DNA from 4 places in the Williamsia sp. Y721 genome. Region 4 is predicted to be linked to each of the others. Evidence: predicted binding sites of a transcription regulator. Region 4 holds the regulator's gene; each other region holds the start of a gene.

Region 1 (4,136 bases), 290 kb from region 4:
TCCGGTGCGATGACCGTGTACTTTTCGCTGAGCTGGGTGAACACCGGTTCCCAGGCCAGGGAGTTGTCGCCGATTCCGTGCAGCAAAAGCAGCGCCGGGCCCGATCCGGCCATCCGGTAGGCACGCTTGTATCCGTGCAGATTTGCGAACTGGACCTGAGAATCATCGGTCGGAACAGCCCGTAATCGACGTCGTACGCCTTCACGGTCCACGGTGACCTCCTGGTTTTCCTCAGAACTAAATATCTTTCGTTGCCCCTATTCTCCGCGCAAGACGGGGTTTCCGCCCGGTTAAAGATCACTCATCGCATGTTGTGATCGGAGTGGGACACACTTCCGATGGTTTGTGACGAAGGTCAGGGCGCCGCCAACACCAAGAACTCGGCGACCGATAGCCTTGAATCCATGGCGGATCAGCGATTCTCGGCAGCGGTGTACAAGTCACGTCTGGATCGGGCGCAGGAGTTGACGGCGAAAGCCGGTCTGTCGGCGCTCTTCATCACTCCCGGACCCGACCTGCGATATCTGACGGGCTCACGAGCGACGACATTCGAACGGCTCACCGCCCTGGTGATCAGTCCGGAGCGCGCTCCCGAAGTGGTTGTGCCACGACTGGAGTTGGCGGCGCTACGGGAATCGGCCGTCGGTGAGCTCGGACTGAGCGTTCACGATTGGGTCGACGGGCAGGATGCGTACGCACTGGCGGTTGGAGCCGCCGGGGGAGCCGGCGGTCGTTACGCGGTCTCCGACGCAACCCCTGCGCTGCACACCGTCCCGTTGGCAGGGCATTGGGGCGGCGCACCGGAACTTGCCACTGCCGTGCTGCGTGAACTGCGAATGATCAAGGATGACGCCGAGATTGAAGCACTGCGCCGCGCAGGTGCCGCGATCGACCGAGTGCACGCCCGAGTGGGGGAATGGCTGAAAGCCGGCCGCACCGAACGTGAAGTCGCGGCCGACATCGATGCCGCCATCCTTGCCGAAGGGCACACCCGGGCCGAGTTCATCATCGTCGGATCCGGTCCCAACGGCGCCGATCCCCATCACGAGGTCTCAGATCGGGTGATCGAGGACGGCGACATGGTGGTCGTCGACATCGGCGGACCCGTCGCGCCGGGATACAACTCCGATTGCACCCGAACCTACTGTGTCGGAACGCCTTCCGATGCGATCGCACGGCAGTATGAGTGGCTACAACAAGCTCAGCGAGCCGCTGTGGCCGCCGTCCGCCCCGGCGTCACCGCCGAGCAGGTCGATGCCGCGGCCCGGGACGTGCTCGCAGCCGCCGGACTGGCTGACAAATTTGTTCACCGCACCGGCCACGGCATCGGGCTGTCCGTCCACGAAGAGCCATATATCGTTGCAGGCAATGGTATTCCACTGCGCCCGGGCATGGCATTCAGCATCGAACCCGGCATCTACTTCTCCGGCAGTTGGGGTGCGCGCATCGAAGATATCGTTGTCGTCACCGATGATGGCTGCGAAGCATTCAATTCCCAACCGCACGAACTGAAGTCGGTCTGAAATAGGTTCTCAACCTATCACATTGATTCGAATAAACGTTCGACTTTTGGTGTCCTCCGAGGTAGACTGATTGAAAGCGTTCGATCAGATGTGCTGGGGGGCATGATGACTGACGATCCATCTGATGGAGTTGGGGTTGATTCTTCTTCGGTTCCGGTGTTGGTGCGTAAGTACCTCGAGTTGGAGTTGCTGGTTGCCGATATCGCGGACTGCGCTGATTCCGATATGTCTGGGGCGGAAGTCAATGAGCTTGTGCGGGTGCATGAGCGGATAGTTCGTAAGCTTGAGTTCATCGGGTTGGGTCTCCTGTTGCGGGTTTCGGATCGGTCATCGTTTACCGAAGCCGGGTATTCGTCGTTGTTCGGGTTCACCCGCAGCGAGTTGCGGCTGACCAAAGGCCAAACTTCCTCCCGGATCCGCGGGTTGGAGGCGGTCGGCCGATTCCACACGATGCAGGGTGAGGAGTTGGCGCCGAAATGCCCTGCCGCCGAACAGGCCTGGGCTCACGGGCTGATCGGGGCCGCGCATATGGATGTGATGCTGGACGTGCGCAAACACATTCCGTCCGCGGCTGATCCGGCGGTGTATGACGTGGTCGATCACTGGATGACCGAAGAAGCTGTCGGCCAAGACCCGACGCAGTTGGCGGCATCGGGTCGTGCGGTGTTGGCCCGGGTTGATCCCGATGGCCGGCTGACCGATGATTCGGATCGGGCGCGTAAACGCAGTGTGAGTCTGGGTGATCAAGGGGTAGACCTGATGGCCAAGATCTCGGGCACCCTGGATCCGGAAACGTTGGCGTTGTTCAAGACGGTGATGGATGTGTGGGCGGCGCCGGGGATGAACAACCCGGCCGACCCCAACTCGCCGACCGGGGCCTCCGATGATCCGAAACAGGATGCTGAACTGGTCAAGGCTGCCGCCGAACGTGATACCCGCTCGAAGGGCCAACAACATCACGACGCGCTCAAGGCGATCCTGACAACGATTCTGGAATGCAACCTGCTCGGCAAGTCGCATCGGGGGTTGCCGGCGCAGTTGATCATCACGATGACCAAGGAGCAGCTCGACGACTGTGCGGGGATCGCCAGAACGGCGTCGGGAGTGGATATTCCGGTCAAAGAGGCCCTGCACCTGGCAGCGCGGTCCGACAAATATTTGGCCGTGTTCGCTGACCACTCCGCGGAGGTGTTGTATCTGGCCCGGACCAAACGGACCGCGCAGAAAGGCCAGCGGCTCGCGTTGTTCGTCCGGGATCGGGGTTGTTCGCATCCAGGCTGCACCAATCCGGCGACCTGGGTCGAGGCCCATCACCTGCTTGCATGGATCAACGGTGGTCTGACCGACATCAACATGATGGGATCAGCCTGTCCGTCGCATCACAAACTCATCGGTGATGGTCCACATCAGTGGCAGACAATCATGATCACCGAAGGCCCCGACACGGGTCGAGTCGGCTGGATACCGCCGGCGTCTGTTGATCCGGAACGCACACCGCGGGTCAATCGCGCCCAGCACGTCAACGAAACCTTCGCAGCGGCCTGGCAAAAAGTCCTCGCCGACCGCCAGGCGGTGTTGGCCGAAAAGCTGGCGGAACCGACCGGCGGCGAACCCGAGGTCCAACCCGATCCCGAACCGGATAGTCCTGACCAGGATGCGTAGCGCCTTTTTTAGGCGGTGACCATCAGCGATTGCGAACCAAGTACGCGTTCGACGTTGATCTGTATGACCACGCGGCGTGGGTTCACTTTGGGTTCTTTGTAGCGCGCGGCATAGCGGCGGACACCTTCGGCGACAGCGTCTGGGTCACGATGGACCGATGCCTTGCCTTCCAGCGTCAACCACTGCGGACCGTTCACCTGGAACACGGCGGCGTATCCAGCCCGGTCGACATTTTTCACCTTCTGGCTGCCTTCGAAGGTGATCACGCGTGCGATTTTTGTCTCGGCGTCGTAGGTGAATCCCACAGCAACAACATGAGGAGTCCCCGATGCACGGACGGTGGTCAGGCTCCCGAGGTGGCGTTCGGTGAGGAAGTCCAGTGCTGCGGGGGTGAGGTCGTCTGCTGTTTTGGGCACAAGCCGACCTTAGCCAACGGGACCGTCGCTCCTCCCAAAGTCGTTTGGGATACTGGCCCGGTGAGTAATGGGCGAGTGGTTGTGCTGTTCGGTGGCCGCAGTGAGATCGGGCTGGAGGTGGCAGCCCGGATCGCAGCAGGGGCGACCGTGATCTTGGCGGCTCGGAGGTCGACTGACCTCGATGATCAGCGCGAACGACTGGAATCCGAGAATGCGGCGGCAGTTCATACGGTTGAGTTCGACGCAAACGACACCTCAGCGCATGAAGGGTTGATCCGCCAGATAGTTGCTGAACACGGGCCCATCGACGATGCGATCGTTGCCTTTGGCATCCTCGGCGATCAGGCGAGAGCAGAGGTCGACAGCGCCCACGCACTACAGATCGCGCACACCGACTACCTCGCCCAGATCAGCGTGCTGACCCCGTTGGCCGTCGCAATGCGGGCCGCGAAACGCGGCAACATCGTCGTCTTCTCATCTGTGGCCGGCGTTCGGGTCCGGCGTGCCAACTACGTCTACGGCTCAACCAAAGCCG
Region 2 (4,136 bases), on a different contig from region 4:
GAGATCAGCCCAGCTCCGCCCGCCGGAGAGCTTGTACGGATGCCATTGGGCCCACAGACTCGTCTGATGCCGGTCGGGTGGTGCCAGCGTCGGATCGATCGCGGAGAAACTCATCGCGATCAGTGCCGGGCGCCGCGGCAGATCGCCGGCGGTGGCATCGGCGTACGCACGGGCCAGATGTCCGCGATCGGTCACCAGCAGACCCAGCCCGCCATGCACCGAGGTGTCGGCGGGTAGTCCGGGATACTGCGGCAGCGCGGTGCCCCCGAGACGGACTGCCATGCCTATGCCGCCACCGATCCGGATCTGTGAGCGCCACCGATCGGCGGTCGTGCGGTCGAATCCACCGGCCTGCAACAGGTCCAGGGTGGTGAGGATGTGACAGGCACTGACCACCGATCGGGCCCGATGCGAGCCACCATCGGCGGTACGGACCCGCCAGCCGTCGCCCTGCTTCTCGATGGCGGTCACGGCGGCCGACAGTTCGAGTTCGCCGCCGTCGGCGTGAAGTTTGCGGATGAGGGCTTCTGCGAGCGCGCCGCTGCCGCCGACAGCCCGGCCTGGGGGAATGGTGTGCATCGCCGCGGCAAAGCCGACCATGGGTGCGGTTCCGGGTTCGTTCATCGGCGGACCGGACTGCGCTCCGAACCAGGCCAGTGCCGCCTTGAGGTGTTCGGATTCGAACCAGTTGTCCAAGAGTGCATTACCGGACATCAGGAACTCTTGCGACAGACCGAGCCCGGCGGCGGAGCCGTTTCCGGGGATGCGCGCGGGCAGACCCCAGAACGCCTTGCCGAGAGCGAGCGGGGATGGGGAAGAGGTGAACGCCGACATCATCGCCGCCGACCGGCGCGCCCAGACGTCGACGAAGCCACGGTAGGCGTGCGCATCGGCGGGACCGCAGGCCGCCTCGATCGACGCGATCGTCTTCTCGAGGTCGTGGTGGAAGATGATCGGGGGAGCATCGTCGGTCGCCGGGCAGAACGCCCACGGGTCGCAGTCGATATATCGCAGTCCGTGATCGGCCAGTGCGAGCTCTTCGAGGATCGGGGTGTGCCGGATCATCAGGTGCGCCGACGACCCACGGTCGACGCGATAGCCCGGGAACCGTTCGACGCTGGACACGGCACCGCCGGGGACACTGTCGCGTTCGAGCACTTTGACCTGTTGACCGGCGGCGGCCAGATAGGCGGCGGCCACGAGGCCGTTGTGTCCGGCCCCGATGACGATGGTGTCGATTGTGGTCCTGACGTCGATCATGTGGTCCTAACGCAATGGGAGTGCGCGGCCGAGGACAGCAAACGGCCTGGGATCACCGGCAAAGGTGAAGCCGCGCAGCACGTCGGCAAAACCCAGCCTGCGGTACAGGCGCCAGGCACGGTTGTTCTCCTCGTCTACCTCGGGGGTCGAGAGCAGCACCTGTGGTTCGGAGCGATCGACCAGCAGGCGTTGTAACAAGTGTTCGCCGATCTGCCTGCCCTGTGCGGACGGATGCACGTGGAGTTCGGTCAGCTCGAAGTAGTTGTCGGTCAGGGCGCTGACGCGCTCACGGCTGCACCCGGCGCGGACCAGACCGCTGCGCACCTGCTGGTTCCACCATTGATCGTGCGCGCCGCTGTATCCATATGCGATCCCGACCAGGGTTTCCCGTCCGGTTGCCGGGCCAGGTGAGTCGATCGCGGCAACAGCTTTCCATCCGGGGCGCCGGATGTGGTCGTGCCACAGGGGAGCCCGTTGCACTTCGGTGCCCGGCGGGTAGTTCATAGCGGTGACGTACACGCTCAACGCCTCGGGCAGCCAGATCTGTGCATCGTGGGCCGAGAGGTCGGCGATCCGGATGGGCACAGAAGTTTCCGCCTTTTTTGCTTGAGGGTTGTCGGTGTCGTTAGGTATATTGAAACTGTCGAACGGGTGTTCGAGGCTTCAACCTCCGCAAAGGCGCAAGCCGCATCGTTTACCCGCTTTACGACGTGGAGCGGCTCGGTGGCCGACGAGGGAAGCGTAGGCCACCGGGCCGACCCCGCATAGACACAGACAGTTCGGCGAAGGAGGACCGAGATGGCGACGACGGCACAAACCCCTGCGCGTGTCTCCCGGAATGGCGTAGCGGCTTCGACCGCGCGGGTCACCCGACTGCCCGAACCAACGCAGATCATCGCCTCCCGCGAGATGTTGGAACGAGCGGAGTCGCGTCTGCGTGAATCGGATGTCGTCACCGATTCCGCCGAGGCGTTCAGCGCGCTGTACCAATCGGCGTTGCGCGCGGCGGGCGCTGTCCTGGCCGTCGCCGAGCACCCCACGCGCCGACGCGGGTCGCGCAGTGCGTGGGCGCGACTGCCGCAGGCGATGCCCGAGCTCTCCGAGTGGGCAACGTACTTCGCCGGGCTCTCTCGCCTGCGCGCCGACACGGAGGCCGGGATCCGGTCGGTGACCGACGAGCAGATCGCCGAGTTACGACCGAACGTGGACAAGTTTTTGCACGTGGTCGAGATGGAAATCCTGCGACTCGAGCGGGGCAAACCGTCGAATATGCCTGCCGGTGCGGCCTGAAGGCTACGAAATTACTGCTAACGGACCAAAATTGACCAACTTGTGGCGGGGAATGGTGGTTCGAACTTCCAACACCTCGTATCATCGGAGGTGGGTCCACCGCAGTGGGTCCGGGCAACCGGAATTGTCTCCTCTGGATGCTCTACCGAAACCATGTGCTGAAGGAGGGGGCGGGTGCCACTCTCAGAGCACGAGCAGCGCATGCTCGAACAGATCGAAAACGCTCTGTACGCCGAAGACCCCAAGTTTGCGTCGAACGTACGGTCACGTCGCTTTCGCGGCTCCACTGCGCGCCGTCGACTGCAAGCTGCCGTGCTGTTCCTCGTCGGACTTGTTCTCCTTGTCGGGGGAGTTGTCATCGAGGTGCAGGTCGGCGGATTCCCCATTGTCAGCCTCATCGGCTTCTTGGTGATGTTCGGCGCCGGGCTGATGGCGTTGTGGGGATCTCGTAGCGGACCGACTCCCGGAGGTTCTTCGGGGTCGTCGTCGCGCGGCGGTTCGTCGGGCCGCGAGCAGCGGCAAGGACGAAAGTTTTCCGAGCGTATGGAAGAGCGGTTCAACCGCCGCTTCGAGCAGGAGTAGACGCCTCCAAGCGCGTTTGATTGTAAAAGGCCGTGCATCGCATCGCGATGCACGGCCTTTTTGTGTTTTTCAGGGCATCTCGCCCCACTTTCCACCCAAATCCCCACTTTCTCCCACGCCTGAGGTTCTGCCGGCAAAACGGGGCTGAAGTGCCCCCTGGGACTCCAAAATCTGGTCCGAAAGGTTCCGGGACACTCCGGATCAGGTTTTGTCCCCCACCTGGTGATGCGGCGTCTACCTGCAATGTTGACGGCGAAATGCCCATTTTTGGGCTGCATGGGGTGGAAAGTGGTGGATTGTGGGGTACAGTGGTGATCGTTGGTGGAAGAGAACCGGATCTTTCCATCAACCTTGGGGTTGGAGGTGACGACACATGGCCAGCGCTATGTTCTTCGGCACTTACACACCCAAGTTGGACGACAAGGGGCGGCTCACGCTGCCCGCAAAGTTCCGAGACGCACTTGCAGGAGGGGTGATGATCACAAAAGGTCAGGACCGCAGCCTCGCAGTGCACATGCGGGATGACTTCTATGAGTTGGCTCAACGAGTGATGAGCTCGCCCAAGAACGATCCTGCTGCCCGGGCTTTTCAGCGTCAACTGAGCTCGGGAACCGATGAACAGCGGCCAGACGGACAGGGACGCATAACACTGTCCCCGGATCACCGTCGTTATGCCGGGCTGGCCAAAGAATGTGTGGTCATCGGAAACATGAGCCACTTGGAGATCTGGGACGCGCAGACATGGCGCGATTACCAGGATGAGCACGAGGAGAACTTCTCGAGCGTGGGCTTCGACGTCCTGGACACGGCCTGAGGCCAAGGACCACAAGACCACGTGGGTGAATCGAGGCCTTTGCCCGATCCGACCCTGACGCACTTCCCCAGCGCCAGGTTCGACAGCCCGCCCCTGACGCACTTCCCCAGCGCCAGGTGCGGAGATCGGGCAGGGACCAGGATCCACCCACACACCTGCCGGCCAATTGGCGCACCCGGACCGCACGAGA
Region 3 (4,136 bases), on a different contig from region 4:
GACGGTGCTGGTCATCGGGGAGATCTCGGGGGCGCTGGCCGACGCCGCAACGGAGGCCGGTGTCAGTGTCCTTCCCTTTGCACCGGAAGGGTATTCGGATGCGCGGGACTTCGAACCCCGGACGGGTGATGAGCTGTGGGTGCTCTACACCGGCGGCACCACCGGGTACCCCAAGGGGGTGATGTGGCGCCACGACGACTTCTTCCACAAGCCGTTGTCGGGCGGTAACCCATACGAGGACAACAACCCGCGCAAGAACCTCGGCGAAGTTGCCGCAGCGGCTAAGGAGTTCCCCGATCTGGCCTTCTTGATCGCGGCACCGCTGATGCATGGCGCGGCGCTGTATTCGCTGTTCACGTTCTTGACCCTGGGTGCGCGCCTGGTGTTGATGCGGGCGTTTGATCCCGAAAAAGTCGTGCGGTCCATCGAGTCCGACAAGGTCAACGTGATCCTGATCGTCGGCGACGGCATGGGTTCGCCACTTGCCGATGCGATGAACAAGCTGAAGGACGAGGTCGACATGTCGGCGCTGTTCTCGATCACCTCGGGCGGTGCGATCTGGTCGGTCGGTGTGCGAGATCGGATGGTCGCGGCGAAGCCTGATTTGTTGCTGCGCGACAACTTCGGGGCCTCTGAATCCGGCAACGACGGTGCCTTCGAAGTCCGGGAGGACGGCACGTTGGCAATGCCACCGTCTTCGAAGATGACGGTGCTCGACGAAAAACTGGAGCCGATCGAACCGGGCTCCGGCGAGGTGGGGATGATCGCGCGGATCGGGAACGTGCCCCTGGGCTATTACGGGGACGAGGAGAAGTCGGCGCGAACATTCCCCACGTTGCCCGACGGCACCCGCGTATCGGTGCTCGGCGATATGGCGCACGTCGAGGCCGACGGCACCATCGTCTTCCTCGGACGCGGTTCGCAGTGCATCAACACCGGTGGCGAGAAGGTGTTTGCCGAAGAGGTCGAGGCCTGCCTGCACGCTCACCCCGCGGTCGCCGATGCATTGGTGGTCGGCGCCCCCGACGAACGTATGGGGCAGAAGGTCTCGGCCGTGGTTGCGGTCCGCCCGGACCAGACCGCGCCTACGCTCGACGAAATCCAGGAACACTGCCGAACGATGCTGGCGGGTTACAAGATTCCCCGTCTACTGGTGTTGGTGGACGAGATCAAACGGACCCCGGCAGGCAAGGCTGACTACCGGTGGGCCAAGGACGCCGCACTCGGCACATCGGTTTCGGGCGCGGTGAGCAGCTGAGGTAGCCCGGGGGCGTTGTGCCGCATGCGATCAGGCAATGCCGCCGTTGGCGTACAAAGTCTGTCCGTTGACCCATCGTCCCGGGCCTGCCAGGAACGCGACGACTTCTGCGATGTCCTCGGGCTCGCCCAGTCGCTCCAGTGGGGCGGCGCTTGCCAGCTGGTCGATCAGTTCGCTGGGTTTGCCGTCGAGGAACAATGGTGTTGCGGTTGGGCCCGGCGCGACGACGTTGACGGTGATGTCGCGCCCACGTAGTTCGCGCGCGAGTATCAGCGTCAACGCCTCGACAGCTCCTTTCGTTGCGGCATACGCGGCGTAATTCGGTTGTTGCAGACGGGTTATCGAGGTGGAGAAGTTGATCAGCGCGCCGCCCGGGCGCAGTTTCTGGGCCGCGAGCTGGGACACGACAAACGTCCCTCGGACATTGGTCCGGTGCATTCGGTCGAAGTCGTCGAGATTCATGTCGGCGACAGGTGCGAGCAGCATGATGCCCGCAGTGTTGACAACGATGTCGACACCACCGAATTGGTCGGCGGTCTGATCGAAAACACGCTCCATCTGGGTGTCGTCCGCAACGTCACCGCCGGCAGTGATGGCCGTCCCGCCGCTTGCAGTGATGCCGTTGGCCACCGCTTCGGCTGCCGCTGCCCGTCCGGCGTAGTGGACCACCACGTTGTTGCCGTCGGCAGCGAGGCGTTCGGCGACCGCCTTTCCGATTCCGCCGGAGCCGCCGAAGACGATCGCGGAACGGGCATTGTGATTGTTGCTGACCATGGCCAGTTCCCTCCATAAGTGGACTAGTTGTACATAAACTGAAATGTAGACTACTTGTACATATGAGGCAAGGGGTGAGGCCATTGACGACGGACGGGTTGCCCGCCGAGAAGGACATCAAGTTGCGCGCCGGAAGAGGGCGCCGCGCGGCAGCGGACGTGCACCAGGCTGTTCTTGCCGCGACGACGGAGCTGCTGTTCACCGGCGGAATCAAAGCCGTGACCTTCGACAAGGTCGCAACTTATGCCGGCGTCAGCAAGATGACCTTGTACAAGTGGTGGCCGTCGCCGGGGGCGCTTGCGCTCGAGGCGTACTTCTCCGCCGTCGAGGTGGAGCTGGGTTTCCAGAACACTGGCGACCTCGGCCGCGACCTCAAGGCGCAGTTGCATTCCTTCATCCACCTGCTCGTCGACACCCCTCGAGGTCGCGTGATCGCAGAGTTGGTGGGGCTTTCCCAATCGGATCGCGCACTCGCCGCAACGATCGAGACGACGTACACGCGACCGCGCCGCCAACTCGCGGTCGACCGCCTTCGGCTGGCGCAGGAGGCGGGTGAGGTTCGCGATGATGTCGACCTCGAAGTGGTGGTCGACCAGTTGTGGGGTGCGGCCTACCACCGGCTGTTGCTCCCGGCGCAACCGTTGACCGCCGCCTTCGCGGACGCTCTGGTCGACAATATTCTCCGCGGCATCGGCACTCCCTCCGCGCACAGCGACTGACTCCGCGGGCTCATTCGTCAGTTGTTTGTCTGTCTACCGAAAGACGTTGCGGTGGAGTCAGATACACCACTTTCTACCTTGCGAACATGCGTTCGACTCGGTATGGTGGAGTCAGTCGACCACAAGCACGACGTATCTGACGCCTTCCTCGCAGAGACACTCCGGTCGACGCCCCCCGGTTTGCTCTCTCCTTGGAAGGTGCTGTGCTATGCGACTTCTCGAGATGGTCGACGATCTCGTCGACCTGGTCTTACCCGATGATCCAACTGCCACGTTGGGCATGGCGAAGGATCTGATCACCCTACGCAACGCCACCGAGCATCAGCTCGCGGTGTGCGCCGCGGTGATCGACGAGTCGGGTATCGCCCGTAAGGCGGGGTCTACCACGTCAAAGTTGTTGCAGGCCAATGGTGCGGTACCAGCATCGGCGTATCGGTGGTTGCGCATCGGTCCGGGCCTCGCCGGTCTGGATCGTACTGCCGGGTATTCACGGGACGGGTTTTTGTCGTCCGAGCATGTCGATGCGGTGGTCAAAGGGGTTGCGCATATTGTTGGCCGGTCCGAGGTTCCTATAACTTCCGAACAGCAGGTTGGCTTTGAGCGGAAACTGTTGAACCAAGCCATCTCCGGAGCCGCACCAGCTGAGATCAGCGCGGCCGCTCGATTGCTGGGGAACGAGGTGGCGAAAGACACGGGTGGTCCTCCGCCGGCTGAAGACCGGTCGCTGAACAGTCTCGAATACAAGGTTCACGAGGGCCGTTGTGTCGGCACATTCGATCTTGATGCGGTGATTGGGGAGAAGTTGCACTCGGCGTTGGACCTGTGGTCAAGGGCGCGTCCTGAACCCGACGGCTCCGATGATCCGCGTTCCCCAACCCAGCGTCGCGCTGACGCGTTGCATCAACTCTTGGATTGCGGTGGTGGCGGACAAACGTTGGTGTCGGCGCCGCGGACCGAGGTGATGGTGACCGTGCCCGCCGACCATCCCGAGGCTGCCACACTGCCCTGGATGGGTCCGGTCACCGAATCGACCGCCGCGATGTTGGCGTGCGATTCGTCGATCACCTCGATCACCCTTGACGGGCAGCAGGTGCCGGTCGATTTGAGTCCGCCGAAACGTCTGTTCAAGGGTTTGGTCCGTAAGGCGAGCATCATCCGCGACACCTGCTGCGTGAAATGCGGGGCCAAGGCCGGTTGGTCGGACTGTCACCACATCGTGCACTTTGTCGACGGCGGCCTGACCACCCTCGAAAACGGGTGCTTGCTGTGCCGCACCTGCCATATGGCGGTGCACAACACCGACTGGGACGTGATCATGGGTTCCGACGGCCATCCGTGGCTGATCCCACCCGCCGGTATCGATCCGCAGCGAAAACCGTTACCGG
Region 4 (4,136 bases):
CGCATCGGTCACGATCGTCGGTTACACGAACGCGGGCAAGTCCAGTCTGATCAATGCGATGACCGGATCGGGTGTGCTGGTGCAAAATGCGCTGTTCGCCACCCTCGACCCGACAACCCGGAAGATGTCCCTCGACGACGGTCGGGAAATCGTGGTCACAGACACCGTCGGATTTGTCCGGCACCTGCCCACCCAGCTGGTCGAGGCGTTCCGTTCGACCTTGGAAGAGGTCGCGGACGCTGACCTGCTGTTGCACATCGTCGATGGGTCGGACCCGATTCCGACGGACCAGATCAGCGCGGTGCGCAAGGTCGTCGATCAGGTGATCCAGGACGAGAAGGCGACCGCACCACCGGAGCTTCTCGTGGTGAACAAGATCGACGTCGCCGATCCGACGGTGCTGACGCAGCTTCGGAGTCTGTTTCCCGACGCGGTCTTCATCTCGGCGGCCACGGGCGAAGGTATCCCGGAACTGCTCGAGCGGGTCCGGGAGTCGGTGTCGCGACATGACGTCCATGTCACCGTCCGGGTGCCGTACTCCCGGGGTGACCTGGTCTCGCGCATCCACGCCGAGGGAGATGTGACGCGCGAAGAGCACGGCGCCGATGGCACGGAGATCGTCGCCAGCGTGCCTTCTGCGCTTGCCAGCCAGCTGGCCGAGTTCGCCGCATCTGACTTGTTCTGAAAATCCAGGCCTCCAGGCCCTTGGGCTAAATGTAGAATCCAGTTACAGTTACTGGCACATCCGCGTTTTGACACCTCGTTATGGAGACCTTGATGGAACGTACGATTTTCGAGCCTGAACACCTCCTCTACCGCGATTCGTACCGAAGCTTCCTCGAACAGCATGTGGCGCCGCACCACGCCCGCTGGGAAGAGCAGAACATCGTCGATCGCGATGTGTGGATCGAAGCAGGTAAGAACGGCTTCCTGGCCGTGGACGCACCCGAAGAGTTCGGCGGCGGCGGAGTCGACGACTTCCGCTACCAGGCCATCGTCTCCGAGGAGTCCGCACGGGGCGGGTTCAGCGGCCTGGGATTCACCCTGCACAACGACGTCATCGCGCCGTACCTGCTGGAGCTGACCAACGATGAGCAGAAGGCGCGTTGGCTTCCGGGATTCACCTCCGGTGAGCTCATCACCGCCATCGCCATGACCGAGCCCGGAACCGGTTCGGATCTGCAGGGCATCAAGACCAACGCCAAGAAAGACGGCGACCACTGGGTGCTCAACGGATCGAAGACGTTCATCACCAACGGCATCAACGCCGACCTGGTGATCGTGGTCGCGCGCACCGACCCCGAGGCAGGCGCGAAGGGATTCAGCCTGCTGGTCGTCGAGCGTGGCATGAAGGGTTTCGAGCGCGGCCGCAACCTCGACAAGGTCGGCATGAAGGCGCAGGACACAGCCGAACTGAGCTTCGACAACGTCCGCGTGCCCGCCGAGAACCTGCTCGGTGAAGAAGGCCTCGGCTTCATTTACCTGATGCAGAACCTGCCCCGCGAACGCCTGTCGATCGCAGTGGTCGCCGCGGCGGCGATGGAGCAGGTGCTGGAGACCACCGTTCAGTACGCCAAGGACCGCAAGGCCTTCGGTCGCTCGATCGGAAACTTCCAGAACACCCGGTTCCTGCTGGCCGAACTGGCCACCTCGACCACGACGACGCGCGTCTTCGTCGATCACTGCATCGGTCTGCTGAACGAGAAGAAGCTGACCGTCCCGGACGCCGCAATGGCCAAGTATTACGCCACCGAGAACCAGGTGCACCTGGTCGACCGGTGTCTGCAGCTGCACGGCGGATACGGCTACATGCGTGAATACTCGGTCGCCAAGGCGTTCCTCGACTCTCGCGTGCAGACCATCTACGGCGGCACGACCGAGATCATGAAGGAAGTGATCGGACGCAGTCTCGGGGTCTGATCACTTCGTGATCCCCTGAACTCGAAAGGCGGGGTGTACCGGGATATCCCGGTACACCCCGCCTTTGATCGCTCTGAGAGTGATCTGCCTACGACTCGGAGCTCAGAGTCGGCGCATCACTGTGACGACCTTGCCCAGGATGACGGCATCGTTGCCCGGGATGGGATCGAACACCGGGTTGTGCGGCATCAGCCACACGGCGTCCTTGGTGCGCTTGAATGTCTTGATCGTGGCGTCGCCGTCGATCATCGCCGCAACGATGTCGCCGTTGTCGGCAACATTCTGCTGGCGTACGACCACCCAGTCACCGTCGCAGATCGCGGCGTCGATCATCGATTCACCGACGACCCTGAGCAGGAACAGTGAACCTTCACCGACCAGCTCTTTGGGGAGCGGGAAGACGTCTTCGACGGCTTCTTCGGCGAGGATCGGACCGCCGGCCGCGATCCGGCCGAGGACCGGGACGAACGTCGGTGTCGGCAGGGATTCGTCCGGTGTCTGAACCTGCCCGGCCGCTGTGGCCGGGTTCAGGTCGGTGTCCTGGATGTTCACCGCTCGAGGCCGGTTGTTCTCGCGCTGCAGGAAACCCTTGCGTTCGAGCGTGCGGAGCTGGTGGGCGACCGACGACGTCGAGGTCAGACCGACGGCGTCACCGATCTCCCGGATGCTCGGCGGGTAGCCGCGCTCGCGAACCGAGGTACGGATGACCTCGAGAACTGCTTTCTGACGGGGGGTCAGTGAGCCCTCGGCGAGTGGTTCGGTGGCGACAACAGTGGTCGCGGCCCCGTCCGCCGGTGTCGGGGGCTGGGTTGTATCGGCCATCAGGTCCTCCAGTTCATGCGGTATCGGGCGGGGTCCATGTCGACAAAGATAGTGCAAATGGTCACAAGTCTCAAACATTTGTTCGATCAGGCGTGGCGCTTTGTCGGAGGCCCGTGGTACAAATCGAACACTCTTTCAATCGAACGAGTGATCGAATAGAGATCGAAACCGATGATCGAGGACTGAACCCCATGACTGCAGCCACCACCATCATCCGGCCGGCCACAGCTCGGCCTGTTCACCACTCCGAGAGCGGTACCGCCCCGCGCACCACGCGCCCGGTACGGCCCGCGGACACATCACGCCCGGCCGGTCGCCGTCTGCCTGCGCAGCGCCGGGTCGCCGTCTCGTGTGCCGATTCGCGTAATTCCGAGCGGCGGATACCGACCGCTCGCGAGATGGTCTTCGCCCGCAGACGCGCCTGGGCGGCTGCGTCGGTCACCGGCGTCGGTCTGATGCTCGTGGTGGCGTTCATGACCTTCTTCGGCGGCGTCATGCAACAGTCCGCCGATCCGGCCCGCGTCGGAACCGAGGTCGTCCGGGTCCAATCGGGGGAGTCGTTGGGCGCCATCGCCTCCCGCATCGCACCCGAGATGCCGACCGAAGCCGTGGTTGCGAAGATCATGGAACTCAACGCCATGAACAACTCGGCACTGTCGGTGGGTCAGGCATTGGTCACCCCCGTCTACGCGAGGTAGACCGTGGAGGGGCCGCGATCGCGGACGGTATCCTCGGAGTCACAGTGTCTGGTCACTCCGCCCAGGCCGTCGACCGTCGAGGAATCGTGCATGCATTGCCCGTTTTGCAAGAACGAGGACACCCGCGTAATCGATTCGCGGGTGGCGGACGAGGGTCAGGCCATCCGTCGCCGCCGCGCCTGTTCGCAGTGTGCACGCCGTTTCACCACCGTGGAGACCGCGGTGCTCTCGGTGGTCAAGCGAACGGGCGTCACTGAACCGTTCAGTCGTGAGAAGGTCATGCGCGGCGTCCGCCGGGCCTGCCAGGGCCGTTCGGTCGACGACGACAAATTGCAGCATCTCGCGCAGCAGGTGGAAGAAGCAGTCCGGGCATCAGGCTCGGCGGAAGTGCCGGCCAATGAGGTCGGTCTGGCTATCCTCGGCCCGCTTCGCGATCTCGATGAGGTCGCATACCTGCGATTCGCCTCCGTCTACCGGTCATTCGACTCGGTGGATGATTTCCAGAAAGAAATCGACGACCTCCGGTCGAGCAAGCCTTAGCGCCACTACCGCAAGTCGCGGATCGCCTTGATGGCACGTTTTTCTGAGATCGGGTAAGCGGTTCGGAGCTGTTGAGCAAACAGCCCGACTCGCAATTCCTCGACAATCCAGCCCGCGGCCTCGCTGACCGCATCGCGCCGCTGCGGCGGGATCATC

What was found. Region 4 encodes LexA, which represses DNA repair genes until DNA is damaged. Its sites were predicted from a motif close to CGAACANNTGTTCG; they were not measured.
Region 1: a site for LexA is predicted at 1,552-1,565, ahead of AC56PL_RS16560 (HNH endonuclease signature motif containing protein). Genes of this name have one in related genera too.
Region 2: a site for LexA is predicted at 1,905-1,918, ahead of AC56PL_RS06640 (SAV_6107 family HEPN domain-containing protein). Genes of this name have one in related genera too.
Region 3: a site for LexA is predicted at 2,833-2,846, ahead of AC56PL_RS25960 (HNH endonuclease signature motif containing protein). Genes of this name have one in related genera too.

Annotation. Positions count from the first base shown of each region.
Region 1 covers NZ_JCASNH010000003.1:395,623-399,758, reverse strand. The annotation lists gene AC56PL_RS16570 (alpha/beta fold hydrolase) at 1-212, opposite strand, end outside; gene AC56PL_RS16565 (M24 family metallopeptidase) at 405-1,523, shown strand; gene AC56PL_RS16560 (HNH endonuclease signature motif containing protein) at 1,626-3,185, shown strand; gene AC56PL_RS16555 (TIGR03618 family F420-dependent PPOX class oxidoreductase) at 3,194-3,601, opposite strand; gene dprE2 (decaprenylphospho-beta-D-erythro-pentofuranosid-2-ulose 2-reductase) at 3,662-4,136, shown strand, end outside.
Region 2 covers NZ_JCASNH010000001.1:1,488,214-1,492,349, forward strand. The annotation lists gene AC56PL_RS06630 (phytoene desaturase family protein) at 1-1,260, opposite strand, end outside; gene AC56PL_RS06635 (GNAT family N-acetyltransferase) at 1,267-1,845, opposite strand; gene AC56PL_RS06640 (SAV_6107 family HEPN domain-containing protein) at 2,059-2,550, shown strand; gene AC56PL_RS06645 (SCO2097 family morphological protein) at 2,725-3,132, shown strand; gene mraZ (division/cell wall cluster transcriptional repressor MraZ) at 3,518-3,946, shown strand.
Region 3 covers NZ_JCASNH010000005.1:529,266-533,401, reverse strand. The annotation lists gene AC56PL_RS25975 (AMP-binding protein) at 1-1,258, shown strand, start outside; gene AC56PL_RS25970 (SDR family oxidoreductase) at 1,289-2,032, opposite strand; gene AC56PL_RS25965 (TetR/AcrR family transcriptional regulator) at 2,191-2,751, shown strand; gene AC56PL_RS25960 (HNH endonuclease signature motif containing protein) at 2,960-4,136, shown strand, end outside.
Region 4 covers NZ_JCASNH010000003.1:681,110-685,245, reverse strand. The annotation lists gene hflX (GTPase HflX) at 1-685, shown strand, start outside; gene AC56PL_RS17895 (acyl-CoA dehydrogenase family protein) at 778-1,920, shown strand; gene lexA (transcriptional repressor LexA) at 2,023-2,742, opposite strand; gene AC56PL_RS17885 (LysM peptidoglycan-binding domain-containing protein) at 2,934-3,440, shown strand; gene nrdR (transcriptional regulator NrdR) at 3,531-3,980, shown strand; gene hrpA (ATP-dependent RNA helicase HrpA) at 3,986-4,136, opposite strand, start outside.